Regions from separate parts of the Rhizobium sp. AB2/73 genome, predicted to be linked through region 1. Evidence: predicted binding sites of a transcription regulator. Region 1 holds the regulator's gene; the other holds the start of a gene.

The links. The regulator LexA, encoded in region 1, represses DNA repair genes until DNA is damaged. The targets are predictions, from matches to a motif close to TGTTCNNNNTGTGTTCNG.
Region 2: the regulator LexA is predicted to act here: its motif matches at 9,831-9,848, upstream of I8E17_RS09655 (UvrD-helicase domain-containing protein).

What each region holds. Positions count from the first base shown of each region.
Region 1 is NZ_CP067071.1:1,387,286-1,403,024, reverse strand. Features, by position in the region: gene lipA (lipoyl synthase) at 1-839, opposite strand, end outside; gene I8E17_RS07075 (GlsB/YeaQ/YmgE family stress response membrane protein) at 876-1,124, opposite strand; gene I8E17_RS07070 (GlsB/YeaQ/YmgE family stress response membrane protein) at 1,194-1,448, opposite strand; gene lpdA (dihydrolipoyl dehydrogenase) at 1,504-2,949, opposite strand; gene I8E17_RS07060 (SGNH/GDSL hydrolase family protein) at 3,002-3,643, opposite strand; gene I8E17_RS07055 (pyruvate dehydrogenase complex dihydrolipoamide acetyltransferase) at 3,669-5,030, opposite strand; gene I8E17_RS07050 (pyruvate dehydrogenase complex E1 component subunit beta) at 5,046-6,428, opposite strand; gene pdhA (pyruvate dehydrogenase (acetyl-transferring) E1 component subunit alpha) at 6,445-7,488, opposite strand; gene I8E17_RS07040 (septum formation initiator family protein) at 7,646-7,957, opposite strand; gene eno (phosphopyruvate hydratase) at 8,176-9,450, opposite strand; gene kdsA (3-deoxy-8-phosphooctulonate synthase) at 9,599-10,438, opposite strand; gene I8E17_RS07025 (VOC family protein) at 10,435-11,322, opposite strand; gene lexA (transcriptional repressor LexA) at 11,742-12,464, shown strand; gene I8E17_RS07015 (ComEC/Rec2 family competence protein) at 12,445-14,913, opposite strand; gene gltA (citrate synthase) at 15,203-15,739, shown strand, end outside.
Region 2 is NZ_CP067071.1:1,933,011-1,948,749, reverse strand. Features, by position in the region: gene gcvA (transcriptional regulator GcvA) at 1-370, shown strand, start outside; gene I8E17_RS09690 (hypothetical protein) at 494-1,879, shown strand; gene I8E17_RS09685 (glycosyltransferase family 1 protein) at 1,886-2,971, opposite strand; gene pncA (bifunctional nicotinamidase/pyrazinamidase) at 3,053-3,676, opposite strand; gene fucP (L-fucose:H+ symporter permease) at 3,788-5,071, opposite strand; gene I8E17_RS09670 (TetR/AcrR family transcriptional regulator) at 5,333-5,965, opposite strand; gene I8E17_RS09665 (SDR family oxidoreductase) at 6,111-6,848, shown strand; partial or broken gene I8E17_RS09660 (GIY-YIG nuclease family protein) at 6,987-7,201, opposite strand; gene I8E17_RS09655 (UvrD-helicase domain-containing protein) at 7,313-9,778, opposite strand; gene I8E17_RS09650 (efflux RND transporter periplasmic adaptor subunit) at 10,141-11,307, shown strand; gene I8E17_RS09645 (efflux RND transporter permease subunit) at 11,307-14,459, shown strand; gene I8E17_RS09640 (flagellin) at 14,706-15,719, shown strand.

The DNA of each region.
Region 1 (15,739 bases):
TCATAGGACTTGAACTCTTCCGGCGTGACGAAGCTCATGACCTGATGATGCTTGCGCGTCGGCTGCAGATACTGGCCGATGGTCAGGAAGTCGACATCGGCCGTGCGCAGGTCGTCCATCAGCTGCAGCACTTCGTTGCGCTCCTCGCCGAGGCCGACCATGATGCCAGACTTGGTGAACATGGTGGGATCAAGTTCCTTGACCCGCTGCAGCAAGCGGACGGAGTGGAAGTAGCGCGCGCCGGGGCGAACCTTTAGGTAATTGCCGGGCACGGTTTCCAGATTGTGGTTGAAGACGTCGGGCTTGGCAGCGACGACGCGCTCCAAAGCGCCCGGCTTTTTCAGGAAGTCTGGCGTCAGGATCTCGATCGTGGTCGAGGGCGAGGCCGCGCGGATCGCCCAGATGACTTTCTCGAAATGCTCGGCGCCGCCGTCCTCCAGATCGTCGCGGTCGACCGAGGTTATGACGACGTGGCTGAGGCCCATCTGCTTGACGGCCTTGGCGACATTTTCCGGCTCGGCCATGTCGAGCGCATTCGGTTTGCCGGTCGCGACGTTGCAGAAAGCGCAGGCGCGCGTGCAGATCTCGCCCATGATCATGAAGGTGGCGTGCTTCTTGTCCCAGCACTCGCCGATATTCGGGCAGCCCGCCTCCTCGCAGACCGTGACGAGCTTGTGCTCCTTCACGATCGAGCGGGTTTCGGCATACCCCTTCGATGTCGGCGCCTTCACGCGGATCCAGTCCGGCTTGCGCAGGACTTCCGTATCCGGCCGATGCGCCTTTTCCGGGTGTCGTACGCGTTTGGCGTCCGGGTTGATCGTATCGAGAATCGTGACCATGGAACGTCTACTTTCCGCCGCTTGAAATGCGGCCCTTCATCGCCGAGCGAATTTGGCGAGGAATATCAGAATGCATGCACCGATGAAACCGGTGATGAAAAAGCCAAGCCGGCCGCCGGGAACGCCGACATGCAGGGCCACCATCAGCGCTGCAGCCACGACCGAACCGGCAATGCCGAGGATGATGTTCAGGATGATACCGTAACGCGCATCCATCAGCTTGCCCGCGAGCCAGCCCGCAAGACCGCCGATGATGATCAGACCCAGCCAACCTACGCTTTCCATCAAACCCTCGTTCGGGCACCCTTCAGGACAGTTCCGTCGGGTATCGCCTTGCGTCTAAGTGATGATGCTCTAGGCGATCAATCTCGCCAAGAGCACCACGATGATCGCGCCGACTGTGGCATGGATGATCTCCACCACAAGCGCATTTTCAATGCCGAGCGATATCCCGAAATAATGGAATAGGAAACCGCCCACGAAAGCGCCGATCACGCCGCTCACCAGGCAACTGATGAGCCCGCCTCCTCCAACGATCAGGCTCGCGAGGAAACCCGCGACCAGCCCGATGAGAAGAAAGACGATCCAACCTTCCGCCGTGATAGACATGTTGATTTCCTTTCCTATTTTCCACCCCCTGGATAAAGGGCATGGCAGGAAATTATCAAGCGTTCAGCACCCGGCCGTAGGCATCCAGCACGGCTTCCTTCATCGTTTCAGAAACGGTCGGATGCGGGAAGATCGTGTGCATCAGCTCTTCTTCCGTCGTCTCCAGGTTCATGGCGACCACAAAGCCCTGGATCAGTTCGGTCACTTCGGCGCCGACCATATGCGCACCGAGAAGTTCGCCGGTCTTCTTGTCGAAGATGACCTTGCAGAGGCCCTGATCCTCGCCAAGCGCGATCGCCTTGCCGTTAAAGGTGAAGGAGAAGCGGCCGACGCGGATATCACGGCCGAGTTCTTTGGCCTTGGCTTCGGTCAGGCCGACGGAGGCAACCTGCGGCTGGCAATAGGTGCAGCCCGGAACCTTGCCCTTGTCGGTCGGATGAACATTCGGCAGGCCTGCGATCTTCTCGATGCAGACGACGCCCTCGTGCTCGGCCTTGTGGGCAAGCATCGGCGGGCCGGCAACGTCGCCGATGGCGTAAATGCCGGGGACATTAGTCTTGCCGTAGCCATCGATGACGACGCAGCCACGGTCGGTCTTCACGCCGAGCGCCTCGAGGCCGAGATTCTCGATGTTGCCCTGGACACCGACGGCCGAGATCATGCGGTCGGCAACGATCTGCTGCACCTTGCCGTCTTCCGTCTCGACATGGGCGGTGATGCTGTTAGCGGCCTTCTCGACCTTCGTGACCTTCGCCTTGGTGAAGATCTTCAGGCCACGCTTTTCCAGCTGCTTGCGAGCGATGCCGGAAATTTCGGCATCCTCGACCGGCATGATCGTCGGCATGACTTCGACGACGGTAACGTCGACGCCCATGGAGCGATAGAAGCTCGCGAATTCGATGCCGATCGCGCCCGAGCCCATGACGAGCAGCGACTTGGGCAGGAAATCCGGCTTCAACGCTTCGAAATAGGTCCAGATCAGCTTGCCATCCGGCTCGATGCCGGGCAGTGCACGCGGACGGGCGCCGGTCGCGACGATGATGTGCTTGGCGGTGTAGGTGCCCTCGCCCTTGACGTTCTTCGGCACCGGATGCTGTGGCTCGACGACCGGCTTGGTCGACTTGCCGACGACGATTTCGCCTGGCTTGGTAATCTTGGCTTCGCCCCAGATCACGTCGACCTTGTTCTTCTTCATCAGGAAACCGACGCCGGTGTTCAAACGGGCAGAGACGCCGCGCGAGCGCGCAACCACGGCCTTCACATCCGGGCTCACCTTGCCTTCGAGAACAAGGCCGTAGTCCTTCAGATGGTTGGAATGGTCGAGAATTTCAGCCGAACGGAGCAGTGCCTTCGTGGGAATGCAGCCCCAGTTGAGGCAGATGCCGCCTAGGTGCTCGCGCTCGACGATCGCGGTCTTCAGGCCAAGCTGGCCGGCGCGCACGGCGGCGACATAACCGCCCGGACCGGAGCCGATGATAATGACGTCGTAATTCTCAGCCATGTGTTTCCTGCCTTATTGGTGGCGGCGGATCGAAGCCGGCGCCTTGAATCTATCAGAGACCGAGCATCATCCGCACGATCGGCTCGAGGCCGCGACCGAGCGCCCGGGTGTTTTCCGCATCGAGATGAACGCCATCCAGCGGCGTGGTGACGGCGACTGTATTGGCATCGAAAAAGCCGCAGCCAAGCTCATCGGCCAGATCGCTATAGAGCGTCGGCAGCTTGCTCGATTCCTTGACCGCGCCGAGAAAGCTTGCCGCAAAGGCGGCATTGGCTGTCTCGGTGATTGCCGGCGGGGCGACAATGAGGATATCGGGCACCTCGTAGTCGAACCCCCAGGCATGATTGCGCACCAGCTGGACCAAGCGGCTGATGCCCTGCAGAGCGGCAAAGGCCGAACCGGCAACAACCGGCTTCATGTCGTTGGTGCCGAGCATGATAATGACGAGATCGAGCGGATTGTGGGTCTGGAGGATCGTCGGCAGGATTCTCGCGCCGTTGCGGTCGCAATCGGCGAGATGATCGTCAAACGCCGTCGTGCGGCCGTTCAACCCCTCCGGGATCACGCGCACCTGGTTGCCGAGCGCCTTTTGCAAGACACTCGGCCACCGATCTTCATAGGCATGACGGCCGACCGTTTCGGCACTGTAGCCCCATGTCAGCGAGTCGCCGTAACATAGAACAGTCTTGGTCATTCATGCCTCCGTGTCACAACAAGGCTCAGACGAGCATCCCCATCGGATTTTCGATGTAGCCCTTGAAGGCAGCCAGAAGCTCGGCACCGAGCGCACCGTCGACGGCGCGATGGTCGGTCGACAGCGTGACGGTCATCACGTTGGCAATCACCATTTCGCCCTTCTTGACGACGACGCGCTGTTCGCCAGCGCCGACGGCGAGAATGGTCGCATGCGGCGGGTTGACGACGGCGGCGAAGTTCTTGACGCCCATCATGCCCATGTTCGACACGGCCGTCGTACCGCCCTGATACTCCTCGGGCTTCAGCTTGCGCTCCTTGGCGCGCTTGCCGTAGTCCTTCATCTCGTTGGAGATGGTGGAGAGCGTCTTCTGCTCGGCGCTGCGGATGATCGGCGTGATCAGGCCGCCCGGAATGGACACGGCGACGCCGACATCGGCATGCTTGTGCTTGACCATGGCGCTGTCGGTCCAGGAGACGTTGGCATCCGGAACATCGCGCAGCGCCAGCGCCAGGGCCTTGATGACCATGTCGTTGACCGAGAGCTTGTAGGCCGGAACGCCATCCTTCGACTTCGGAGCGGAATCGTTGAGCTGCGTGCGGAGCGCCAGCAGCGCGTCGAGTTCGCAATCGACCGAGACGTAGAAGTGCGGGATCGTCTGCTTGGATTCCTGCAGGCGCTTGGCGATGGTCTTGCGCATGCCGTCATGCGGCACGAGCTCGTAGGAACCCTGCTCGAACAGCTTGAGGACGGCATCGTCGGACATGCCCTTCGGTGCCGCCGGGGCAGCGGCTGCTGCCGGCTGTGCAGCGGGTGCTGCTGCAGGCGCAGCCTTGGCCGTGCCGCCGGAAACAGCAGCTTCGATGTCCTTCTTGACGACGCGGCCATGCGGACCCGTGCCGGAGACTGCCGCCACATCGATGCCGGCTTCCTTGGCAAGACGGCGAGCGAGCGGCGAAGCGAAGGTGCGATGACCGTCGTTCGCTGCCGGAGCCGATGCAGCGGGAGCCGGGGCGGGTGCGGCAGGAGCAGAAACGCTTGCCGGAGCCGGGGCCGCAGCAGGTGCTGCTTCCGCCTTCGGAGCTTCCTTCGCGGCCGGAACAGCAGCGGCGCCAGCGCCGGACGCTGCAGCGGCGACATCTTCGCCATCGGCGGCAAGCACGGCGATCAGGGCGTTTACCTTCACGCCCTCGGTGCCGGCAGGAACGACGATCTTAGCGACCGTGCCCTCATCGACAGCCTCGACTTCCATCGTTGCCTTGTCAGTCTCGATCTCGGCGATGACATCGCCGGACTTGATCTTGTCGCCTTCCTTGACCAGCCACTTGGCGAGGTTGCCCTCTTCCATGGTCGGCGAGAGGGCAGGCATGGTGATGTTGATAGGCATCGATGAGCCCTCCCCTTATTTGTAGCAAACGGCCTTCACCGCATCGACCACTTCGGCGACGCTCGGGAGCGCCAGCTTTTCGAGGTTGGCGGCGTATGGCATGGGTACGTCCTTGCCGGCGATCGTCAGGATCGGCGCATCGAGATAATCGAAGGCCTGCTGCATGACGCGGGTGGCGATTTCCGTGCCGACGGAGGACTGCGGATAGCCTTCCTCGACGGTGACCAGGCGGCCGGTCTTCTTGACCGATTCGATGATCGTCGGAAGATCCATCGGGCGGATGGTGCGCAGGTCGATGAGTTCGACATCGATGCCCTGGGCTTCCAGCTCGGCGACGGCCTTGGTCGCATAGGTCATGCCGATGCCGAAGGAGACGACCGTGACGTCCTTGCCCGGACGGTGGATGCGGGCCTTGCCGATCGGTAGAACGAAATTATCCAGCTTCGGCACATCAAAATGCTGACCATAGAGGATTTCGTTTTCAAGGAAGATGACCGGGTTCGGATCGCGGATGGCAGCCTTGAGCAGACCCTTGGCGTCGGCTGCCGTGTAGGGCATGACGACCTTGAGGCCCGGAATGTGGCTATACCAGGCCGCATAGTCCTGGCTGTGCTGAGCGCCGACGCGCGCTGCCGCGCCGTTCGGGCCGCGGAAGACGATCGGAGCGCCCATCTGGCCACCGGACATATAGAGCGTCTTGGCGGCGGAGTTGATGATCTGGTCGATCGCCTGCATGGCGAAGTTGAAGGTCATGAATTCGACGATCGGGCGAAGACCGGCCATCGCGGCACCGACGCCGATACCGGCAAAACCATGCTCGGTGATTGGGGTGTCGATCACGCGGCGTGCGCCGAATTCCTGAAGCAGACCCTGGGTCACCTTGTAGGCGCCCTGATATTCGGCGACTTCTTCACCCATGACGAAGACGTCCGGGTTGGCGCGCATTTCTTCGGCCATGGCGTCGCGCAGTGCTTCACGCACCGTCATCGACACCATCTCCGTGCCGCCCGGAATTTCCGGATCGGCAGGAGCAACGGCCTTCGGCTGGGCCGGAACGGGAGCAGCGGCCGGCGCCGGAGCGGCGGCAGGAGCTTCGGTCTTTGCCGGCTCGGCAGCGGGAGCAGCCTTGGCGGACGAAATGGCATCGGCGGATTCGCCGTCCTGCAAGAGGATGGCGATCTTGGTGTTGACCTTGACGCCTTCGGTGCCAGCATCGATCAGCAGCTTGCCGATCGTGCCTTCGTCGACGGCTTCCACTTCCATGGTGGCTTTGTCGGTTTCGATTTCGGCAATGACGTCACCGGAAACGACCTTGTCGCCTTCCTTCTTGAGCCATTTCGAAAGGGTACCCTCTTCCATCGTCGGAGAAAGGGCGGGCATGAGAATGTCGATGGGCATAGTGTCCCTCCCCGATTTAGAGCAGAATGTCGGTGTAGAGCTCGGATGCATCCGGCTCAGGATCGTTCTGGGCGAAATCGGCGCTGTCTGCGACGATGTCGCGGACATCCTTGTCGATATCCTTCAGATCGTCTTCGCTCGCCCAGCCCTTTTCGAGCAGGCGAACACGGACCTGCTCGATCGGGTCGTGCTCGGAGCGCATCTTCTGCACTTCGTCCTTGGAGCGGTACTTCGCCGGGTCGGACATGGAGTGACCACGGTAACGGTAGGTCAGCATTTCCAGGATGATCGGGCCTTTGCCGGAGCGGCAATGCGCGACGGCTTCGTCAGCCGCGGCCTTGACGGCGCGGACGTCCATGCCGTCGACCTGTATGCCGGGAATGCCAAAGGACGCACCGCGCTTGGAGAAATCCGCCTGCGCGGTGGCGCGAGCCGTCGAGGTGCCCATGGCGTAGCGGTTGTTTTCGATCACGAAGATAACGGGCAGCTTCCAGAGCTGCGCCATGTTAAAGCTTTCGTAGACCTGGCCCTGGTTGGCGGCGCCGTCACCGAAATAGGCAACGCTGACATTGTCATTGCCGCGGTACCAATTGGCGAAGCCGAGACCGGTGCCAAGCGAAACCTGGGCGCCGACGATGCCGTGGCCGCCGTAGAAATTCTTTTCCTTGGAGAACATGTGCATGGAGCCGCCCTTCCCTCGGGAATAGCCGCCCTGGCGTCCGGTGAGCTCGGCCATGACGCCACGGGCGCTCATGCCGGTCGCCAGCATATGGCCGTGGTCGCGATAGCCGGTGATGACCTGATCGCCATCCTTCAGCGCCATCTGCATGCCGACGACGACAGCTTCCTGGCCGATGTAAAGGTGACAGAAGCCGCCGATGAAGCCCATGCCGTAAAGCTGGCCGGCCTTCTCTTCAAAGCGGCGGATCAGGAGCATCTCACGGTAAGCCTTGAGCTCCGCATCACGATCGAAATCTGCGATCGGGCCGCCATTGGTTTCCTTGGCAGGCCTTGATGCTGTCTTACGGCTGGAAACGGTCGCGTTTTTTCGCGGCGCCATTCAACCCTCCCTGTGTGAGTAGCCTCGTTTTATGGTGAGGCGTAACATAGGGAAGATTGCCCGCCACAGCAATGCTATAATTGCATGGCTCATATTCTTCGCAAGTCATTGATGTAACTTGCAAAAACGCGATTAACCGGAATTCGGTTAATTATGGCTATTTGTTGAAGATGACGATCTCGTTCGCCTTGGAATAGGTCAACTGATAGCGTGCATACTGATCGAGCATATCCTTATCCAGAGAGCCGTCACTCAACAGCGCGACCTCCTTTTCAAGGTGTTCGCGCTTGGCGACAAGCTCAGCCAATTCCTTTGCACGATCGATGCGGCGCTTCTCGAAAACCTCGGTCGCCTTCAGGCCGTAATCGCCATGAATGCAATGATAACCGAAGTAGCTCACAAAAGCGATGGTGATGGCGGGAAGGATGAGACGGCCGAACCTTCTCTTCTTATGATACTTTGTCCACATACTCGCTCGTCACGCTCTGGCTTTCCGCGATCTCCCGAAAGCCAATGCGCTTCGAACAAGATCACATCAAATCAAACACCTAGAGCTAATTTAACCCGTAGAGATTAACCGTCCGTTGACTCTAACAGTCGGGACCAACAAAAAACCGCGCCCGAAAGCGCGGTTCAATCCAAGTAATAATTTTGCCGTGGATCCGGATGGATCCGACAGGTCAGATATCAGCCACGAAGGATGGAGCGGCCGGCATATTTTGCCTGTGGGCCGAGTGCTTCCTCGATGCGGATGAGCTGGTTATACTTGGCAAGACGGTCGGAGCGCGACAGCGAGCCGGTCTTGATCTGGCCGCAGTTGGTGGCAACGGCGAGATCTGCGATCGTGGAATCTTCCGTTTCGCCCGAGCGGTGCGACATGACGGCGGTGTAGTTGGCCTTGTGCGCGGTTTCGACTGCGTCGAGAGTTTCGGTCAGCGAGCCGATCTGGTTGACCTTGACGAGGATCGAGTTGGCAACGCCCATGCGGATACCGTCGCGCAGGCGAGCGGAATTGGTGACGAACAGGTCGTCGCCGACGAGCTGGGTCTTCTTGCCGATCAAGTCGGTCAGCGTCTTCCAGCCTTCCCAGTCGTCTTCAGCCATGCCGTCTTCGATCGATACGATCGGGTACTTGGCTGCGAGTTCTGCGAGGTATTCAGCCATGGCGCCGGATTCCAGCGTGCGGCCTTCGCCTTCGAGCACGTACTTGCCGTCCTTGAAGAATTCGGTCGAGGCGCAATCGAGGCCGAGAGCGATTTCGTCGCCCGGCTTGTAGCCGGCCTTCTCGATGGACTTCATGATGAAGTCGAGAGCTGCCGGGGCGCTGGAAAGGCCCGGTGCGAAACCACCTTCGTCACCGACGTTGGTGTTGTGGCCCTGCGATGCCAGTTCCTTCTTAAGGACGTGGAAGACTTCCGAACCCATGCGGACGGCTTCGCGGATCGAGTCAGCGCCGATCGGCAGGATCATGAATTCCTGGAAGTCGATCGGGTTATCGGCATGAGCGCCGCCGTTGATGATGTTCATCATCGGAACCGGCAGCAAGCGCGCATGAGCGCCGCCGACATAGCGGTAGAGCGGCAGGTTGGCGCTCTGGGCAGCAGCCTTGGCGATGGCGAGCGAGACACCGAGGATGGCGTTGGCGCCGAGGCGTGACTTGTTCGGCGTGCCGTCGAGTTCGATCATGATGTTGTCGAGCTGGATCTGGTTTTCGGCGTCCATGCCGCCGATGGCGTCGAAGATTTCCGAGTTGACAGCTTCGACGGCCTTCTCGACACCCTTGCCATGATAGCGCTTGCCGCCATCGCGAAGCTCGACGGCTTCATGCGCGCCGGTCGACGCGCCCGACGGTACAGCCGCGCGGCCCAAGCTGCCATCTTCGAGGTAGACATCGACTTCGACAGTCGGATTGCCACGGCTGTCGAGAATTTCGCGGGCGATAATGTCGGTGATTGCGGTCATGATAGTTTCCTGCTCGCTGGTTTATAAATCGATTTAAATCGTATTAGTCGAAGGCGCGGAAATTACAATGGCGATCCGCGCCGCGATTTGGCACTCCTGCAGGCCCGTAACGTAAATTCATGTCAGCCTGTTGAATGCCGGCTACGTTTCAAGCCTTGGCGATGGCGTCGAAGGCCAGCAGCTTCTCCAGAAGCCGTGGCATATCCTTCAGATAGACCATGTTCGGGCCGTCGGACGGTGCATTGTCGGGATCCTCATGCGTCTCGACGAAAAGACCGGCAACGCCGACGGCGACGGCCGCGCGCGCCAGTGTCTCGACGAAGCGGCGGTCGCCGCCGGTCGAGCCGCCCTGCCCGCCAGGCTGCTGCACGGAATGGGTCGCATCGAAGATGACGGGCGCGCCCATCGCCGCCATGATCGGCAGCGAGCGCATATCCGAGACCAGCGTGTTGTAGCCGAAGGAGGCACCGCGCTCGCAGAGAAGAATATTCCGATTGCCGCTATCGTTCAGCTTGGCAAGCACGTTCTTCATGTCCCATGGCGCCAGGAACTGGCCCTTCTTGACATTGACCACGCGGCCGGTCTTGGCGGCGGCAACCAGAAGATCGGTCTGGCGCGACAGGAAAGCCGGGATCTGCAGGATATCGACCGTCTTGGAAACGATGGCGCACTGCTCTTCCGTGTGGATGTCGGTCAGGACCGGAAAGCCATATTCCTTCTTCAGGTCTTCAAAGACTTCCAGCGCCTTTTCCAGGCCGATGCCACGCTTGCCCGACAGCGATGTGCGGTTCGCCTTGTCGAAGGAGGACTTGTAGACAAGGCCGATGCCGAGCTTGCCGCAGAGTTCCTTCAGGACGCCCGCAACCATGAACGCATGATCGCGGCTTTCCATCTGACAGGGGCCGGCGATAAGCGACAGTTTTGCAGTATTGGAAAAAAGGACCTTGGAGGCACCCTCGCCGACGGTGACTTCGGAATTTGTGCTCATTTTGTCTCCTCAAAGGCGAACAACGCGCCCTCACCGGGCGCCAACCTCGCCAATAGACGATTGTTCTTACGCGTATAGGTGACGCCGTTAGCAGTGAAATGCGACGATGTCACGGAAAGATCGCGCGTCTTGAAAAGGATTGCACGTGCCCTGAGTCCCGGATCGTCAGCAGAAACAGGCAGGTCATAGAAGGCCTCCATGCCTTCCGGCGTCAAAATCTCGAGATCGGCGTTAGCTGCCTTGACGGTCAAACCGAAGGAATGCTCCGTTATTTGTGGGTTGCCGACAACGTCTTCAAAGAAGCGGCGATAGGCTGATGGCTGCGGCGCGGAAAGCGCCACGCGCGCGATGCCGGTCACCCCGTTTTCATGGCGCTCCAGCACGCTTCTGTCAGCCGGAAGGGGATTGATGCGTTGACAGCAGAAGGCGAGAAAATCCGGCGCACGCAGATCAGCGGCAAAGGCAAGACGAAAGCCGGCTGTGGTTTCGGTGCCGTCCGGCATCTTCATGGGACGGGAGAAATCCAGCATCTGTCCCGCAGAAATCGCCGCCTCTTTGAAGCGCTTGTCATCCGCCACCGCATCATCCGTACCGAATACCACGGTCGAAAAGCCATTTTCGCCGACCCGGAAGCGATAAGCCTGGTCACGAGCAACGAAAACGTTGCCATCCAAGATGCTCTTCTCGCACTGCTCCGTCGATGCCACGCCCAGAGGCTCTAAATAGGTTTTATCGGCAAGAAAGACGCAGGCATTCTGTGTGCCAAAGGGATGGCGCGCATCCGGAGCCACCGTAAAACCGAGCTTGCCGAGGCGCTCGCGCGCCAAAGCGATGTCGACGGTTGGCAGCACGAGGTGATCCAGCGGATGCGGAGACGAAATCATGGCTTCTCCCGTTTGCTTGTGGCAGCAGATTTGCGCCCATCCCCCGCGCAATTCAAGATGGAAGCATGGAACACCCGGAGCACACGACATGGATCGAAGGCAATCTCGCAAACGTGATTGCCGATTCTCTCCCATGGCCGGCTCATGCAGCCGCGCGGCCTGTTCATCCAAATGCTCGGCGCACGGGCTGAACAACAAAGTCCTGGAAGCGAGTAGAACGGCATTTCTCTTATTTTTCTGCAGGTTAACGGAGATATAGCGCGCCGATGTTCCGAGCCGATCCATTCGCAAATGGCAATTATTTAACTGACCTCACAAGGCTTTACCGAAATTTAAGCACTTGCGGAACACATATGGAACATATAGTGTCCGTTCTGGATTTGTTTCGCAGCTTTTCTTGATTCTGGGGTTCCAAGACGATGTTGACGCGCAAGCAGCAGGAACTGCTTCTCTTCATTCATGAACGCATGAAGGAATCCGGTGTTCCGCCATCCTTCGACGAGATGAAGGATGCATTGGATCTGGCATCGAAATCCGGCATCCATCGCCTGATCACGGCGCTGGAGGAGCGGGGCTTCATCCGTCGGCTGCCGAACCGGGCCAGAGCGCTCGAAGTCATCAAGCTTCCCGACGCCTATAATTCGAGCCTGCAGCAGCGCCGCGGCTTTTCACCGAGCGTTATCGAGGGCAGCCTCGGCAAGCCGCAGCCCGTTGCCCCGCCCGCTCCGTCGAAGGTGGCAAATGACGATCACAATAGCTCGGCATCGGTGCCGGTGATGGGCCGCATCGCTGCCGGCGTTCCGATCTCAGCCATCCAGAACAATACGCACGATATTACCGTTCCCGCCGACATGCTCGGATCCGGCGAACATTATGCGCTTGAAGTTCGAGGGGATTCGATGATCGATGCCGGAATTTTCGACGGCGACACGGTCATCATCCGCAATTCGACGACGGCTAATCCCGGCGATATCGTCGTTGCACTCGTCGACGACGAAGAAGCGACGCTGAAGCGCTTCCGCCGCAAGGGTGCCTCCATCGCGCTGGAAGCCGCAAACCCGGCCTATGAAACCCGCATCTTCGGACCGGACCGCGTCAAAGTTCAAGGCAAGCTCGTTGGCCTTATTCGTCGCTATCACTGACCGGTGAATTGTCGACGGCGGGTGACGCTGGCGCAATTGGCGCGTCGAATTTGCCGGTGCGCCAATCATAGGTTCGATGCCTGGTCCACGGACGCTGCGGATCCTCGAATGCGGCTGAGATAATGGGCTTGTCTGCGGTAAGCGCCATTTCGATGGAGCCGGTTTTGCGCAATGTCGCACCGGTTATGAGCATCGCTCCGGAACGGCAATGGTCGAGCCGTAGCCGGATTGGCGTCACGATAATGTTCCCCGTGTCGCAAGCCGCGGGCAGGTAGGCCGCGTTTTCGATAGTGACCAATATCGCGCCGTTTTCAAGCATGGCCGCGCACCATGCTCCTTTCTGGCAGGCGAAACTGCCCTGCATGGTACGGTCCAAGGCCTCCTCCATTGCGACGCGGACCGCCTTCTGTTCTTCACTGTTCAATCGCTTATAACGATCTGCCTTACCGATTTGTGGAAGTCGGCTGTCAGCCGGGAGCATAGTCGGAGGCTGATGGTCCGCCGCGACCAGTGCCTTTTGCCATTGTTCGAAAATGAAGGCCTGCGGTCTCTCGCGATTGGTCGCGAGTATATCGTCCTGGCGCAACGCGACCAGGACGCCATCTTCGGAGATCATCAGGTCGGGTTTCGGTACGCCAGGTCCGAATGCCGCCAAGCCCATGGACAAGAGCGATAATAGCAGGCCCAGATGGCGAAGCCGGGTCCGCAATATGCTCATGATCAGGAAGCCGATAATGAATGTCGGCATCAGCCAGGCCGGCTGGCGACCGAAGGTAATATCGCCTCCCCAACCGGCTACGGTTCTTGCGATCATGATAACGAGTTCCAGTCCCTCTCCGGTGACTTTCCAGAAAGGCCCGTCGAGACCGAGCGGCATGAGCAGCATCGCCGCCATGCCGAATGGCATGACGATGAAGGAGACGATGGGCATAGCGGCGAGATTGGCAGCAAGCCCATATGTCGCCAATCGGTGAAAATGCTCGATCGAGAAGATAGCGGTCGATGCGCCACCGATGAACGAAGTCGACGTCACGCCTGCGAAGAAACGCGTGACGAACAATAGCGGACTTAGTACACGGAGGCGCGGCAGGATGTTTTCACGATGCCGCCGCCGTTTCCAGAGCGAATAGCCCGACACCAGCGCCAGCGTTGCGGCATAAGACATCTGGAAGCTCGGGCCGAGCACTTGCGACGGCGACAGTACAAGAATGACAATGGCAGAAAGTGCGACGTTGCGCAGACTGATCGATGGCCGATCGAAAAGCACGGCCACAAGCATGATCGCCATCATGATGAAGGCACGCTCGGCAGACACGCCGAAGCCGGAGATGAGATAATAGGCCGTAACAGTGAGAAGCGCGCCGAGGGCTGCGAACTTCTTGGTCGGCCAAGCCTGCGCGACACCGGGAAACAGGCTGAACAGATATCGCAGACCGACATAGAAGATGCCGGCCGATAGCGCCATGTTGAGGCCGGAAATTGCAATGATGTGGGTCAGGCCGGCAATTCGCAGGGCTTCGGTCGTATCCTTCGAGATCGCACGTCGCTCATCGGTGACAAGCGCCGCTGCAAAGGCGCCGGTATCTCCCGGCAAGGTTTGCCTGATCCTGTCGCCTATGCTGTTGCGCAGGCCGGCGAGCCAGATATCGGCCATATCCATCAGAGAACCGGCGGCATTATCACCGGCCGGAGACAATAATTTCGGCATTCCGTAGGCAAAGCCGTTCGCACCGATACCATTGAAATAGGAACTGAAGGCGAAATCATTGAGGCCAAGCAAGGCCGGTCCGGCCGGCGGCGTCAACCGCGCCCTACCCTGGATGCGATCACCGAGATCGAACGGCTCCGCCTGCTTGCGCACGAAGATCGTAACCCGCTGCGGCGCGCGGCGAATGGAAGGTTTTTCCGTTGCCTCGACACGAATGACATAGCGCCAGCGTCCATTGTCATAGGATTCCCGTCGTTCGATCTGACCGGTCACGGTCGTGGTCACGACCGAATCGAGCATGACGGTAGAAACCCGCCAGCTCTCGCATTGCGCCAGCGCCATGCCCAGGCAAAGGAGCATGCCTGCAAAAAGCAGATGGCGAAACAGCCTGCCTGCCTCCCGCATGAGCGCAAAGCCACAGGTAAAGACCAACAGGCCTGCAAGAACAGCCTGTGGAGGCGGATCGCTGCCAGCCTTGAACCAGAAAATTGCACCAAGGCCCATATAGATCGGCGCGAGCAGGATCGCGCGACCATGAGCCGCCTCCTCTTCAATCAATCTGAAGGTGCCAAGCCGAATGCGGCTTGATATCCGCAACAGCCGGGATGTCAGCCGCGTCTGGTCCTGCGTCCGTTCCCCTCGCGGCACTTCGGCGGGGAAGGTATTCGTGGCAACAACAGGGCGAGGCTGCGAGAGCGCAGCGACGTCCCCACCCTCTTTCCGCTGCTCGGATGCCTCCAAATTAGGCACTCGCCGCCGTCCCCACGCAAAACTACAGCTTTCGCGCGATTTTTGCCGTCAGCAGGCGGTGAATTCAACCAAAATCGACGCAAGCAGGCTCAATTGGGCCGGTTTCGCCGCCTAACATAATTAAAGGCGCTTCTGCAGTGCCCAAAAGTTGATACTGCATTGCACAATTCAGCGTTAGGATAACTTGGCATTAGGCTCTGGATCATATAGCTAGTCGGTAGTCGCTTAACCTTTTGGCGCTTTTTATGGCGTCAATCCCGCCAAATCTTGGAGGATCAGCATGACGGAACAAAGCGCGAAACTAACTTGGGGTGAAAAGACGGTGGACCTGCCGGTCAAGACCGGAACCATCGGCCCGAGTGTCATTGATATTGGTGCCCTTTATAAGAACACCTCCACTTTCACTTACGATCCTGGTTTCACCTCCACCGCGTCGTGCGAGTCGAGCATTACCTATATCGATGGCGACGAAGGCGTTCTGCTGCACCGCGGCTATCCGATCGATCAGCTGGCCGAACACGGCGATTTCCTCGAAGTTTGCTACCTCCTTCTCTACGGTGAACTGCCAACGGCAGCGCAGAAGAAGGACTTCGATTATCGCGTGACCCACCATACGATGGTGCACGAGCAGATGTCGCGCTTCTTCACCGGCTTCCGCCGCGACGCACATCCGATGGCCGTCATGTGCGGCTGTGTCGGCGCGCTCTCCGCCTTCTATCACGACTCCACCGACATCACCGATCCGCACCAGCGCATGGTCGCAAGCCTGCGCATGATCGCCAAGATGCCGACGCTTGCCGCCATGGCGTACAAGTAC
Region 2 (15,739 bases), 550 kb from region 1:
GCTGCTGCATGATCGAAAGCCACCGAAGACACCGGAGGAGCTGGAAGGCTACGTGCTCCTTCACGATGCACATAATTCCTGGCCCGAGTTTATCGACAGGCATCTCGGGCGGGCTTCGCAGGCATCCTATAAAGGGATCAGTTTCAATCAGACTTCGCATGCGATCGAGGCCGCTATCGCGGGACACGGCATCGTGCTTGCAAACCGCGATTTCGTCGTGCGTGACCTAGCGGAAGGCCGGCTGACGCAGATAATTCAGGGATCGCTAAACGGTCCTTCCGACTTTTATCTCGTCTGGCCACGTTATCGGAAGTCCTCTGCACTTGAGACGGTGATTGCCTGGATAGGCGAAGAGGTAAAACGGAAATAATCGGTACGATGTCATGACGATGCCGGCATTTTGGGCCATGGTTTCAATATCGGCTCCGCTTCGCCCTTTCAGATTAGCGCTTTTCTCAATCTTTTCCTGTTATCTGCCGCCATGGCAAAGATCGTGGCGTTGGCGGCATATTTCTATCAGGCGGCGGTGGCTTTCGGGCTGCTGATCGCGGTGGCACATCTGCTGGCTCCGGCGGACTATGCGGCCTATTCGCTGTTCATCTCGATCAGCCAGTTTGCGGCGATCCTCTGCTTCGAGTGGGTTCGCTTTGCCTGCAGTCGCTTCTATCCCGGGCAGGGGCCAGGGAGCGAGGCGCTGGAGCGCAAGGCGCTGACGGTAGAATTCGCGGCATGCTCGGCAATCTGCCTGATTGCCGCTTCCGTCTCGATCCTCTTTTCGGTCTCGGCAGAGATTGCCGTGCTTGGCGGGCTCGTTGCGATCTTCCAGGGCGGCAGCGACCTGCATCTCACCATGCTGCGCTTCCGTCAGGAATTTCGCGTCTTTTCGCGGCTTCAGGGTTCGCGCGCGACGATTCTGGCAATCGGTACGCTTGCGGGCGCCGCCGTTGCTCCGACTTTCACATGCACCGTCATCGGTCTGATGACCGGCTATCTTGCCTATGGGCTCCTTGCCGCTTTTCTGAGCCGCAACAGTCTTCACGAGGCGGCTTCGTTCGAGAAGGCGCTGGTACGCAAGCATTTCGTCTATGGCAGCGTTGCCGCGAGCGCCTCCATTATCGGCATGTTGACGCCGTTGGGATTGAAATCGATCCTCACGGCCACGCTGGGAGCGGGTGGCGCTGCCGGCGCACTTCTGGCGCTTGATCTGCTGCAGAGACCCTTCGTCCTGATCGTCTCTGCGCTGCAGGCCATTCAATATCCCGATGTCGTCACGACCTATGATCGCGATGGGCGAACCCCTGCCTTTGCCAAGCAGCTTGGGGAATATTACTCGCTGCTGACCGGTCTGACGCTGATGACCGCCGCCGGCATTTTCGCGCTGCTGCAGCCGGTCGGGCAATTGGTCATTGCCGCCGGTTTGCGCAAAGAGTTTCTTGCCGTCGCCCCCTTTGTCATCGGCCTTGCGACATGCCGCGCGCTGACGGCCAACATGATGCCCACCCCGGCGCATCTGCAGCATCGACTATTGACGATTTTCCTGCTCGCGGCGCTGGATTGCGCGCTGCTGAATGCGGGCACGCTCATCGGCGGTTATCTCGGTTCCTTCGGCGATGCTGCCCTCATGGCCGGCGGCATGATTGGCGCGCTTTGTGCCATGACGATCGGCGTCAAGGTGATGATGTCTCTTGCCTTTGATTTCGTCTGGCCGCCCGTCGTTCTGTCGGGCATCGGGCTGGCCCTGCCGGTGCTGGCAACGGCCGGTTTTGGCTATTCGCTCTGGATATCTGTGGCTATCGGCGTTGTCGGGGGCGCGCTCTTCTGCCTGCTCGGTCTTTACAGCTATTTCGTCACCATGTTCCGGCCGCAGTCCCGGTCCTGAAATCCCTTAGAGATCTTCCAGAATGGACAGGACGCGATCTGCGCTGCCATCCCAGGAGAAGCGCGTAACGTTCTCATGGCCGCGTCGACGCAGATCCTGGCGCAATGTCTCGTCCGTCGCGATCCGCCGCATGGCGGAGACAAGTTCCTCCTGTCGGAAGGGATCGAAGTAGAGCGCGGCATCGCCCGACGCCTCACGCACGGCGGGAATATCGGCCGCAAGCACCGGGCAGCCCTGTGTCATCGCCTCCAGCGGCGGGATACCGAACCCTTCGTAAAGGCTCGGGAAAACGAAAGCTGTGGCATGGCGCTCCAGGGCGGCGATTTCCGCATCGGTGAGCCGACCGGGAAAAAGCAGGCTGTCGTTCGATTGCTGGTTATCCGATTTGAAGACGGTCGGTGCGGAGCCGCCGACGACCACGAGCTTCTGATTCTCATCGTTAAGCGCCTCGAAGGCGCGGATTGCGAAATCGAGGTTCTTGTTCGGCTTCATCGTGCCGACGAGTAGGAAGAAGCCGTTGGTTTTCAGACCAAGCCGCTGCATGACGGCCTCATCAGGCTCGATGGCGGCGTAATGATCGACCGCATTGTAGACGACGTCGATACCGGCAGAAGGAACTCGAAACACCGAGGCGAGCTCCTGCCGCGAGAATTCGGAGACGGTACCGATCTTGGCGGTGCGCGTCAGCACGGTCCCAAGTGCACTGTGCAGCAGCCTATAGCTGCGCTTGAAGGATTGCGGATGGCGGAAGATCGTCACGTCATGGATGACGACGGCCTGGCGGCGATGCAGAAGTGGGCCGCTGCCGCCAAAGCCGATGAGACGGCTGCCGTGCGAGTGTGAAAGCAGCGCTGTTTGCTCCCAGAGATGGCCGGGGCCGGAACCGAAGCTATCGATTTCTATCGCCGAAAGCCTCATATCGACAGGCGTATTGCGCGGCACCGCCAAACGCCAGCGCACCCCTTTCAGAGAAGCAGGCAGTGCGCCTGAGGAGATCTTGCGATCGAGCGCCAGGGTCAATTCGCGCGCAAAGCGCTGTACACCGGACAGAGGCTGGCCGAGAAAACGCCCGTTGATGACAATCGACTGCACGCTAAAGATCCCGATATCTTATTGATGGGACATAGCTTGCACCATTTTATTTAGAGAAGGTTTAGCGTGCTTCGCGCGATTTTACGCAAGCGCGTCCTTGCTGCTGGCAATGGTGACGCCGCGGGCTCGCATCTCGTCGATTGCCGCTTTGACGCCGGCGGGATCGATGCCTCGGCTGGCATCTTCGATGAAGCGGACTGCGACGCCGGGCAGCATTTCAACGGCATCGAGCGCCGAGAACTTGACGCAATAATCGGTTGCCAGCCCGCAAAGGTCGAGTTCGGTGACGCCCTTGTTGCGCAGATAGGCGGCCAGTCCGGTGAGGGCGGCCTGATCGTTGTCACGGAAGGCGGAATAGCTGTCGACGGCGGGGTTCTGGCCCTTCTGCTGGATGAAATCGACGGAGCCGATATGGAGATCGGGATGAAACTCGGCATCTTTGCTATTCTGGATACAATGATCGGGCCACATCATCTGCGGCTTGCCTGACAGTGTGCCGATCTCAAAAGGTTTTTTGCCTGGATGAGCGGAAGCGAAGCTGCCGTGACCGGCCGGATGCCAGTCCTGCGAGGCGACGACGAGATCGTATTGGCCGCTGTCGATGAGCCTGTTGGCGACAGGCACCACCTGATCTCCATCCGGCACGGGAAGCTTGCCGCCCGGGCAGAAGCCGTTCTGGATGTCGATGAGCAGCAGCGCTTTCATGAGACCTGTCCTTCCGTTTTGTTGCGCTGCACGATGCCAAGCGGCGCGCTTCGGATCAAGCCCTTTGCGCCCCGCCGATGAAGGCGGCGAGGCGCGATGGTGTGTGAAGGCTTATGCCGGCCTGTGGCCCTTGAGGCCATAGAAGGCAATGTAGACGTAGCAGATGATCGGCATCAGGAAGGCGAGGTGGATGCCGATCGTATCGGCAAGGCCGCCCTGGATAACAGGCAGGATCGCGCCGCCGACAATGGCAAGGCACAGAATGCCCGAGCCCTGGCTCGTATATTTGCCGAGACCGTGCAGCGCCAGGCTGAAGATCGTCGGGAACATGATCGAGTTGAACAGGCCGATCGCCAGCACGGCCCACATGGCGACATGACCCGTCGTCAGCACCGTCACCAGCAGGAGGATGATCGCTGCGACAGCATTGAAGGCAAGCGCCTTGCCGTCATCGATGTGGCGCATGATTGCCGAGCCGACGAAGCGTCCGACCATCGCGCCGCCCCAGAAATAGGAGACGTAATGGGCGGCATCGGCCTCGGAGAGATGCGCGATATCGGGCTGGCTGAGGAAATTCACCAGGAAGCTGCCGACGCTGACTTCGGCACCGACATAAACAAAGATGCCGAGAGCGCCGAGCACGAGATGGCGATACTGCCAGGCAGAGCCGCCGCCGCGCATCGGCTCGATGGTCTCCTCATCCTCGACTTGCGGGAGTTTCAGCGCCGCAAAGACGGCCGCGAGCACCAGGAAAGCGGCGGCAAGGAGCAGATAGGGGAATTTGACCGCGCCGGCTTCCGCTAGCCGCATGGCGTCGAGCTGTTCCGGTGTCGCGTTGGTGGCTGCAGCTGTCGCAGCAGACAGGATCAACATCGCGCCGAAGTAGGGGGCAATCGTTGTGCCGAGCGAGTTGAAGGCCTGCGTCAGGTTCAGGCGGCTGGCGGCCGTATCCGGCGGTCCCAATACGGTGACATAGGGGTTTGCGGCAACCTGCAGGATCGTGATGCCGGTGGCGAGCACGAACAGCGCGCCCAGGAACAGGGCGTAGACGCGGTAGGTGGCGGCAGGAATGAACAGGGCGCAGCCGACGGCCGCGATCGCAAGGCCGACGACGATGCCCCATTTATAGGTGATGCGCTTCACGAGCGTGCCGGCAGGCAGCGATATGATGGAGTATGCGCCGAAAAAGCAAAGCTGGATGAGCATTGCCTGCGTGTAATTGAGCTGAAAGACGCTTTTCAGGTGCGGGACCAGAATATCGTTCAGGCAAGTAATGAAGCCCCACATGAAAAAGAGTGAGGTGAGTGCGATAAGCGCGAATTGGTAATTGCCCTGGCCTTGGTGTGCGGATGCACGCGCGCTGGTGGGCGCAGAGCTTGTTGCTGAGCCGGCCACTTTTTAATCCTCGGTTCTTGTTGTTGCCAGGCTTCGAGATTCGAGCCGGACGAAAAGCCCGAACGGGCCGAAAGAAGAGCTGGCAGCGGCTTGCCGGGATCCCACGGGAAACGTGGAACCTCGAAGCCGCTTCAATCGATATAATCGATTGGTCCGCTATTGGTAGCTTGCTAGGCATGCGGATTTTGCAATGCTGCAATGCAATCGCTTGCAAAGTCGGAATGTCTAGGCGTGCCTTTTGCTTTTGGGCTGCGCACTCGATCAGGGCGGGTTGCTGAGCTTGTCGACGCTATGCAAATAGCCAAGAACGGCGCGTTTCACGCGCAGAGCCAGCTGGTATCTATCCTGGTCGCCATGCTCTCCGGCGGCATCCACCATTCCCTTGATGATGGCGACCACATCGCGGCTCGTCACATCGATATCGTCCTGCGGCGGCAGATCCGGCCGCAGCAGGGTTGCGCGGGTGAGCTCGAAGAAGCGCCTTTTGATCGCTTCGGTGGCAGCATCGAGCGGCAGGCGCGCTTCCTCGAAATCGAGCAAGCGGGCTAGTGCCGGCCTGCGAAGCTGTTGCTCGACGCAGGGGAGGATGAGCGCCGACAAGGCCTCGCTGCCGGTGGGCTTGTCGGCGGCAATTTCCGCCTCTGCGACGAGGCGCGAAGTTTCGCGCAAGATCAAGGCTCCGATCAACGCATCCTTGCGCGGAAAATACTGATAGAGCGAGCCGACACTGACGCCCGCCTTTTCCGCAACGGCATTGGTGGAGAAAGCCTCATGGCCACGCTCCTCCAAAATGCGAGCTGCAGCCTCCACGATCGCCTCGACTGTTGCGAGCGAGCGGGCTTGTCTTGGCGCTTTTCTCGGCGCGGCACGGCTATGGAGAGGGCCTTCGGACATGATTCCGGAATGCGAGTAGCAAAAAGCGAATTATCGCTCATATTACAGTTCGCGACCCAACGAAACAAGCGTTTCAGCGACATGCCGGGATTGAGTGCCCGGGCATGATCGACAACGCGTGTGCGAACGACAAGGAGATTGACGCATGCCCAACGAAATTAGAACGGCGATCGTAACCGGTGCATCCAAAGGGATTGGGGCAGCCATTGCGAGGCAGCTTGCCGAAGACGGCTTTCAGACCGTCGTCAATTACGCATCGGGTTCCGGAGAGGCCTCCGATGTTGTTGCCGGCATCACGGCGGCAGGCGGCCGCGCGATTGCAATCCGTGCCGATGTTAGCGACGCCGCGGCAATAACGGCATTGTTCGATCGCGCCGAAGCGGAGTTCGGAACGGTCGACGTGCTCGTCAACAATGCCGGGATCAGCAAATTCTCGCCACTGGCCGAGGTCTCGGATGAGGATTTTCGGCAGCAGCTCGCGGTCAATCTGACAGGGACCTTCAATGGAATGCGAGAAGGGGCGAAGCGGGTGCGGGATGGCGGCCGCATCATCAATCTTTCCACGAGCATTATCGGTCACTACTCCCCCGGCAATGGCGTCTATGCGGCGACCAAAGCGGCAGTGGAGGCGATGACCCATATCCTAGCCAAGGAACTCGGCACACGCGGTGTCACGGTCAATGCGGTCGCGCCGGGACCGATCGCGACCGAATTGCTGTTCAAGGGGCGGTCCGAGGCGCTGATCCAGCGGCTGATAAACGACATTCCGCTCGGGCGCCTCGGGATGCCGGAGGATATCGCCCATATCGTATCGTTTCTGGCCGGGTCGCAGAGTGGCTGGGTCAACGGCCAGATCATCAGGGCAAATGGCGGACGTAACTGAGATCGTGCAGCGGGGCGGGAGAGCTTTGTGCGTTGTTATCCGGTACCGTTAAAAGTGCAGGATTCGGACTATGATCGAGGGGCCGGGATACGCAGACGATCGGGAAGCGTGAGGCTTAAGCTTCACCAGAGCTCGTAGTATATCCCGCCAATCGGGATTGGCTCTTTCGATCAGCTCGATCTTCCATTGGCGATACCAGCGTTTCAGCGATTTTTCGCGTTGTATGGCTGAAACGATGTCGGCGTGGTCTTCATACCAGACGAGCCGTGTGCATCCGTATTCCAGGCAAAGCCCGGTGTCAGGCCTTCGCGATGTTCGTAGATGCGGCGCTCGAGATCGGCGGTGACGCCGATGTATAAAGTGCCGCGCTTGTGGTTGGACGGAGTGTGTGGGTGGGGAGGAGATCCACAATCAGCCTAACGGTTGATGGCCACCCTCTGGTCCCAAACCAGACAGCTTTACCGTCAAACCCGCTCGACAAACCCATCCAAAACCCTTTTCTGCCCCGCGCGGTCGAATTCGATCGTCAGCTTGTTGCCCTCGATCTCAGAGACATTGCCGTTGCCGAATTTGATGTGGAAGACGCGGTCGCCGATGGCGAATTTGGAGGGTTCGGCGGAAGTGGATTTGGCCACCAGCTCGCCGTCTATGGTGCGCACCTTCGGGCCGCTCTCGCCGTAGCCGATGCGCTCGACGGCGTGGCCGGAGCGGCTGCCCCAGTTGTCGCGGGTCGCATCGTTGCGGTTGGCCTGGGCGCGTTTCCAGCCGGGCGTGGAATAGGTGTTGGCGAAGGGATCGGCCTTGTCGAAGCGGGACTGGCCGTATCCGCCGCGACCGTATCCGCCATAGGATTGCTCGACTTCGGCGACCTGAACATGCGTTTCCGGCAGTTCGTCGAGAAAGCGGGAGGGGATCGTCGATTGCCAGAGGCCGTGAATGCGGCGGTTGGAGACGAACCAGATGTGGCAGCGGCGCTTGGCGCGGGTGATGCCGACATAGGCGAGGCGACGCTCTTCCTCGAGACCGGCGCGACCGCTTTCGTCGAGCGAGCGCTGATGCGGAAACAGGCCTTCCTCCCAGCCGGGCAGGAACACCGTGTCGAATTCCAGACCCTTGGCAGAGTGCAGCGTCATGATGGAGACGGCGTCGAGATTTTCGTTCTGCTCGGCATCCATAACAAGGGCGACGTGTTCAAGGAAGCCGCGCATGGATTCAAAGCTGTCCATGGAACGGATGAGTTCCTTGAGGTTTTCAAGCCGCCCCGGCGCTTCCGCCGATTTGTCGTTCTTCCACATGTCCGTATAGCCGGACTCTTCGAGGATCTGCTCGGCAAGCTCGGTATGCGGCGTATTCTCGAGCAGGCCCTGCCAGCGGCGGAATGATTGCACGACGTCGAACAGCGCCTTACGTGCCTTCGGCTTCATCTCATCCGTCTCGATGATATCGGCCGCTGCCGCCAGCATCGGGATATCGCGCACGCGGGCGTAATCATGCAGGGCGCGAACCGTGGTGTCGCCGAGGCCGCGCTTCGGTGTATTGATGATGCGCTCGAAGGCGAGGTCGTCGGCCGGTTGGCAGACGAGGCGGAAATAGGCCATGGCGTCGCGGATTTCGAGGCGCTCGTAGAAGCGCGGGCCGCCGACGACGCGATAGTTCAGGCCGAGCGTCACGAAACGGTCTTCGAACTCGCGCATCTGGAAGGAGGCGCGCACGAGGATGGCGATATCGTTGAGATTGTGTTTGTTGCGCTGGAGCTGCTCGATCTCTTCGCCGATGGCGCGCGCTTCCTCCTCGGAATCCCAGGAGGCGTGCACCTGCACCTTGATGTCGTCCGGTTCGGAGCGGTCGGTGAACAGCGTCTTGCCGAGCCGGCCTTCATTATGGGCGATCAGATGCGCGGCGGCACCGAGAATATGCTCTGTGGAGCGATAGTTGCGCTCGAGCTTGATGACCTTGGCGCCTGGAAAATCCTTCTCGAAGCGCAGGATATTGTCGACCTCCGCGCCGCGCCAGCCATAGATCGACTGGTCGTCGTCGCCGACGCAGCAGACATTCTGCGGCTCGCCTTTCTGCCGCTGCGCCAGCAGGCGCAGCCACATATATTGCGCCGTGTTGGTGTCCTGATACTCATCGACCAAGATGTAGCGGAAGCGCTGGTGATAATCCTTGAGGATATCAGGATTCTGCCGGAACATATTGATCGGATGCAGCAAAAGGTCGCCGAAGTCGCAGGCGTTCAGTGTCTTCAGGCGGTTCTGGTAGGCCGCATAGAGTTCGCGGCCCTTGCCGTTGGCAAAGGCGCGGGCGTCACCTTCCGGAATATCGGCGGGGCTCAGGCCCTTGTTCTTCCATGTGTCGATCATGCCGGCAAACTGCTTGGCCGGCCAGCGCTTGTCGTCGAGCCCTTCGGCCTGGATCAGTTGCTTGATCAGCCGGACGACATCGTCGGTGTCGAGAATGGTGAAGCTGGAGGTTAGACCGACCAGTTCCGCATGACGACGCAACAGCTTCACACCGATCGAGTGGAAGGTCCCGAGCCAGGGCATGCCTTCGACCGCGCCGCCGACCAGCAGCGCAATACGTTCCTTCATCTCGCGAGCCGCCTTGTTGGTGAAGGTGACGGCGAGGATCTGGCTAGGGAAGGCGCGGTTTGTGGAGAGGATATGAGCGATGCGTGTCGTCAGCACGCGTGTCTTGCCGGTGCCGGCGCCCGCAAGCACCAGCACGGGGCCGTCGAGCGTTTCCACGGCTTCCGCCTGTTCGGCATTGAGGCCCGAGAGATAATCGGGCCGGCGGCCGCTGTCGCGTGCCGCCATGGCGCGGGCCGCAATGCCGCCGCCGTTGCTGCCGGCTGTCGGCGCGGAACGGCGCGGTGCCACGTGCTCCGGCTCCTCGTCAAAGAAGGGAATATCGTCATGTCCAATGGTCATGCCGCCCAATGTAATGATTCTACCCCGAAAGGCAAAAGAAACGGGCCGAAACTAGAACAAAAAGTGCACATCGCAGGGCATAAGGCTCGATCGGCCGCTGTTTTTCATATGGAAATGGATCGGTCCATTCACCGGGTAAAACGTCTCGTTGTCCGCACCAAGATTACAACTTTGTCATAATCTGCGGCGAAACTTGCGGCATATGCTCAAAACACGATATTGCAGCAAATCGGGCACAATCTTGCTTTATAGAGCCGTCCGAGCCGAAATTGACCCCTGGTTAAGTGTGCTGGGTGGATGAGGGGTCACAAAAACCAACGACGCGATTTCATCGCCTCTGACACAACGAGCCGGAGACGTGCATGACCGCCTGGAAGCAGCTTTCCTTGTCTTTTTTCTTGCTGGCAGCTGGCATCGCCGCTGTCGTGGCCTTCATGCCCAGTGCGGCGGGCCTGCTGCAGAAGGTCGGCGTTCCCGAGACTGTCGTGGCCTGGATTGCTCCGCGCGATGGCGCGGCGGACGGGAGGGCGAAGACGCAGGCAAGCTCCGGCGGACGGCGCGGCCAGAACATACCGCTTGTCGTGACCGAGCCTGTGGTCAGCGGTGTCGTCAACGATCGCCTGAGCGCGATCGGTACCGGTGACGCCATCCGTTCGGTCGTCGTCATGCCGCAAGCGGCGGGTACGATCCGGGAAATTCTCATTAAGTCAGGCGACAGGGTGAAGCAGGGGCAGGTGCTGGCGCGTCTCGACGACGACGAGCAGATCATCGCTCGCGGCCAGGCGGAAGTGGCGCTGAAGAGCGCTGTCGAAAAATCCCAGCTCTACCGCAATATCAAATCCACAGTCTCGCGCATGGATGTTTTCGATGCCGAGATCGTGGAGCAGGGCGCAAAGCTGGCGCTGCAATCGGCCGAGCTGGCGCTGAAGCGCCGCGATGTGGTCGCACCGATCGACGGGATTGTCGGTATCGTGCCTGTGGTCGTCGGCGACAATGTGACGACAACGACCAATATCGTGATGCTGGACGACCGCTCGGAAATCCTGGTGGATTACTGGGTGCCGGAGCGCTTCGCCAACACAGTCAAGGTCGACCAGCCGGTGGAAGCGACGTCGGTGGCATTGCCGGGGCGCGTATTTTCGGGCGTTGTCGAGGCAGTCGACAATCGTGTTGACGGCGCGAGCCGGACGCTGCGCGTGCGCGCCCGCATCGATAACGCCTCCGATGTTCTGCGCGCCGGCATGTCCTTCAATGTCGGCATGCGCTTTGCCGGCGAATCCTATCCCTCCGTCGATCCGCTCGCCGTCCAATGGGATGGGGCGGGTGCGCATGTCTGGCGCGTCGTTGACGGCAAGTCCTCGAAGGTGCGCGTCAGCATCGTGCAACGCAATCCGGATGCGGTACTGGTCCGCGGCGATCTTCGCAATGGCGATCTCATCGTCATCGAAGGATTGCAGCGCGTGACCGAAGGCGGCGAGGTTCGCTTTGCCCGCGATGTCGCTCAGGCCAAGGAGGTCATCACTCAATGATGACCGATGGCGACGATGTGGCGGATGCCGGCTCGGCAGCGCCCAAGCAATCCTTTACCGCACTCTTCGTACGCCGGCCGATCCTGGCGCTGGTCTTCAACACGCTGATGGTCGTCGCCGGTCTTGCCGCCTATTTCGGCGTCGAAGTACGAGAACTGCCCGATGTCGACCGTCCGGTCGTGACCGTCAGGACCGTATTCGATGGCGCATCGCCGCAGACGGTGGATCAGGAGCTGACGAAGATCATCGAAGGGGCGGTTGCCCGCGTCAGCGGTCTGAAGTCGGTCTCCTCCAGCTCGTCCTTCGGTCAGAGCCGGGTAACGCTCGAATTTTCCGACGCGACCGATCTTTCGGTTGCCGCCAATGATGTCCGCGACGCCATCGGTCGCATCACCGAACAATTGCCCGATCAGGCGGATGCGCCTCAGATCGTCAAGGCGGATTCGGATTCGCAGCCGATCATGCGGCTTGCCGTCACCTCGAGCACCATGACGATGGATGACCTGACACAGCTCGTCGACAAGGAGATCACCGACCGGCTGGCCTCTGTCGAAGGCGTCGCCGATGTCGAGCTTTACGGCGATCAGGAGAAGATCTTCCGCATCGATGTCGATCAGGCCGCCCTTGCGAGCCGAGGTCTCACCATCGGCGACCTGACGACGGCGCTTGCGACCGCAGCACTCGATGTACCGGCCGGATCGCTGAAGAGTGCGCGGCAGGATATCGTCGTGCGTGCAACGGCGGCACTACAGACGCCGGAGGATTTCTCGCGGCTGATCATCAAGAACCGCGTGCGGCTTTCCGATGTCGCCACCGTGACGCTCGGACCGAGGGACGGCACGACCGCGCTGCGTTCGAACGGTGTGCAGGGCGTTGGCCTCGGCATCATCCGTCAGGCGCAGTCGAATACCTTGAATATTTCCGAAGGCGTGAAGGCCGTCGTCGCGCAGCTGTCTAAATCGCTGCCCGAGGGTACGCGCATCGTCATCACCAGCGACGATGCCCTGTTCATTCAGGGGGCGATCCACGAGGTCGTGCTGGCGCTCGTCCTGTCGGCCTTGATCGTCACCGCAGTCATCTATCTCTTCCTGCGCGACTGGCGGGCGACGCTGATCCCGGTCGTAACCATGCCGGTGGCGCTGATCGGCACGCTTGCCGCGCTCTACATGGTCGGTTTCTCGGTCAATATCCTGACGCTGCTGGCAATCGTGCTTGCGACCGGCCTCGTGGTCGATGACGCCATCGTCGTGCTCGAGAATATCGTGCGGCGCAGGGCGGAGAAGATCGGGCCTCGCGCTGCCGCCGTGCTTGGCACGCGCGAAGTTTTCTTCGCCGTCATTGCAGCGACGGCCACGCTTGCTGCCGTGTTCATTCCGCTCTCCTTCCTGCCGGGGCAGGTGGGCGGCCTGTTCCGTGAATTCGGCTTCGTGCTTGCCTTCTCCGTCGGCCTGTCGTCGGTCGTGGCGCTGACGCTGTGCCCCATGCTTGCCTCGCGAATGCTGACCAAGGAGATGCGCGAGGAGCATGGCGTGCTCGGCCGTTTCGGCGAGCTTTTCTCCGGTGTCTATCGTCGTACCCTCAAGGCTTGTCTCAATGCGCCTTTCGTCGTCATCGTCTTCTGTGCCGTGTTTTCGGCTGCAGCCGTCCTGGCGTTCGTGAACGTCAAGAGCGAACTGACACCGAGCGAGGATAGAGCGATGGTCATGCTGCGTCTCACCACGCCGCAAGGCGCAGGCCTCGATTATACCAAGGATCAATTACAGCGCGTCGAAGAGCGGCTGCAGCCGCTGATGGACAGCGGCGACATACGAAATATCTACGCGATTTCAGGCATGAACAGCCAGAAGAACAGCGGCTTCATGGTGCTGACGCTGGCGCCCTGGAGTGAGCGTCATCGTACGCAGCAGGATATCGTCGCCGATATCAACACGGCCATGGCCGGCGTGCCGGCTCTTCGCGGCAATGTCATCCAGGCCAACAGCCTGCGCATCCGTGGCGCCGGCAGCGGCGTGCAGATGGCGCTCATCGGCAACAATCACGAAGCGCTGACCGACGCAGCGCTGAAACTCGTGCAGGAACTCGACAAGACCGGCCAATTCGATACGCCGCGGCTGAACAACGAGCCGACACAGGCTCAGGTCTCCGTCACCATCGATCGCGAACGCGCTTCCGATCTCGGGATCGACATTTCAGGTCTTTCAGTGGCCTTGCAGTCGCTGCTCGAGGGTCGCTCCGTCGTCGACGTATTTGTCGCTGGCGAATCCCATCCGGTGCTGTTGACGTCGACGATGCGGCCCATCGATGATCCTACGGATCTTGAAAACGTCTTCCTCAAGACCGGCGACGGCAAGATCGTGCCGATGTCGGTCATTGCGTCGTTGAAGGAGAATGCGGTTGCGCCGCAGCTGACCCGCGAGCAGCAGCTGGCTTCGGTTGCGATCACGGCCGGGCTCAAGAACGGCATGTCGCTCGGGCAGGCGGTCGAGGAGATGACACGGATCGCGACGCCACTCCTGCCGCCTGGTTCGCGGTTGATGCCGCTCGCCGAAGCGGCGACACTGGAGGAAAATTCCAGCGGCATGGCCCTGACCTTCGGTTTTGCCATTGTCATCATCTTCCTGGTGCTTGCCGCGCAGTTCGAAAGCGTGCTGTCGTCGGTCATCATCATGTCCACGGTGCCGCTCGGTCTCGCCTGCGCCGTCTTTGCGCTCGTCATCACCGGATCGAGCCTCAACATCTACAGCCAGATCGGCCTGGTGCTGCTCGTCGGCGTCATGGCCAAGAACGGCATCCTGATCGTCGAGTTCGCCAATCAGCTTCGCGACAAGGGCGAAAGCGTGCGCGAGGCGATCGAAAAGGCCTGCGCACTGCGCCTGCGCCCTGTCATGATGACGATGATCGCGACCATCCTTGGCGGCGTACCGCTTGTCTTTGCCGAGGGGGCCGGCGCAGAAGCGCGCGTCGCGCTCGGCTGGGTCATTGTCGGCGGCCTTGGGTTTGCGACCCTGGTCACGCTTTACATCACACCCGTCGCCTATCTGCTGATCGCCCGCTTTGCGAAGCCACAGACGCATGAGGAACAGCGCCTGCATGATGAGATGTCGGATGCGGCGCTGCGCGCGAGGCTGACCAATCTTCGCGCGGCGGAGTAGGTCGGAACCGGCAGGTTGCGCCAATTGCAGTCGTTGCGCTTATTTATGGTAAATCAGGGGTATCGTTTAGCGCTTTTTTAAGCATGTTTGCTAATCATGTCGGTATGTAACCGCTGGAGCGCAGGCGTTGTTTCGCCTCACTCCCCGTTCGCCGACACGCTCGGCCCGCGCGCATGAGCGCCCGCGGCAAGGTTCCGATGTCTCCTTGTATTTGTTGCGTATTGTTGCGTCCGGAGTTCATGTGCCGTGAGTATTTTTTCGACCTTCATCAGGGTCAGTCCCTCTGTGAATACAGCGCTGGAAGTGCTGAGGGACACCCAGACCAAACTGGGTAATGCCGAACGACAGATGTCGTCGGGCCTGCGGGTTCAGTCGGCCAGAGACAATGCCACATACTGGAAAATCTCGACTTTGACGCATACCGACATCGGCGCGATTTCGTCGGTTCAGGATGCGTTAGGTCTCGCCGCCTCGACCGTCAGCACCGCTTCCACGGGTGTCAGCAGCGCGATCGATGTCGTCACCGAGATCAGGACGAAGCTCGTCGGCGCCTATGAGACCAGCGTCGACAAAACGACACTCAACGACGAGATCACCCAGCTCAAGCAGCAGTTGCGCAGCGTCGGGGAGTCGGCGACCTTCAACGGCGTCAACTGGACCGTGCTGCAAGATGGCGCGGATCCGACTGACCCCCATGAGATTCCAGGCTCCCTTATCCGCGGCACCGATGGCACCGTAAAGATCGGCATGCTGAGCTATGCGGGCGTCAGCTCGACGACGGGGCCAATCACCTCGGCCGATGCGCGTTATCTGATCGACGATCAGTCAAGCGGCACCGGCGGATATGGCGTGCTGACGTCGACATCTTTCGCCACCGAAGCCGGAGCGGCCAAGAATTATGTGCTCATCAGCAGCAAGAACGGCAATACTAGCGGCCAGGTGGAGATCTCGCTCGATGCGAATACGAGCCGGGGCGCCATTGTCGACATGGTCAATACCGTCACGGGAATGCTGAACCAGCTCAAGACGATCGGATCCGCCTTCGGCTCCCTCGAGGCGCGTATCAATCTTCAGACCGAGTTTGCCAGGAATCTCAACGATTCGCTGACCAGCGGGGTCGGCAAACTTGTGGATGCCGATATGGAACAGCAGTCGAGCAAGGTTCTGGCGCTGCAGGCTCAGCAACAACTCGGGCTGCAATCTCTGTCGATCGCCAATGCGAGCTACAATACGGTTCTGCAACTCTTCCAGAACCATTGATTGCAGCAAACGGCTGAAAT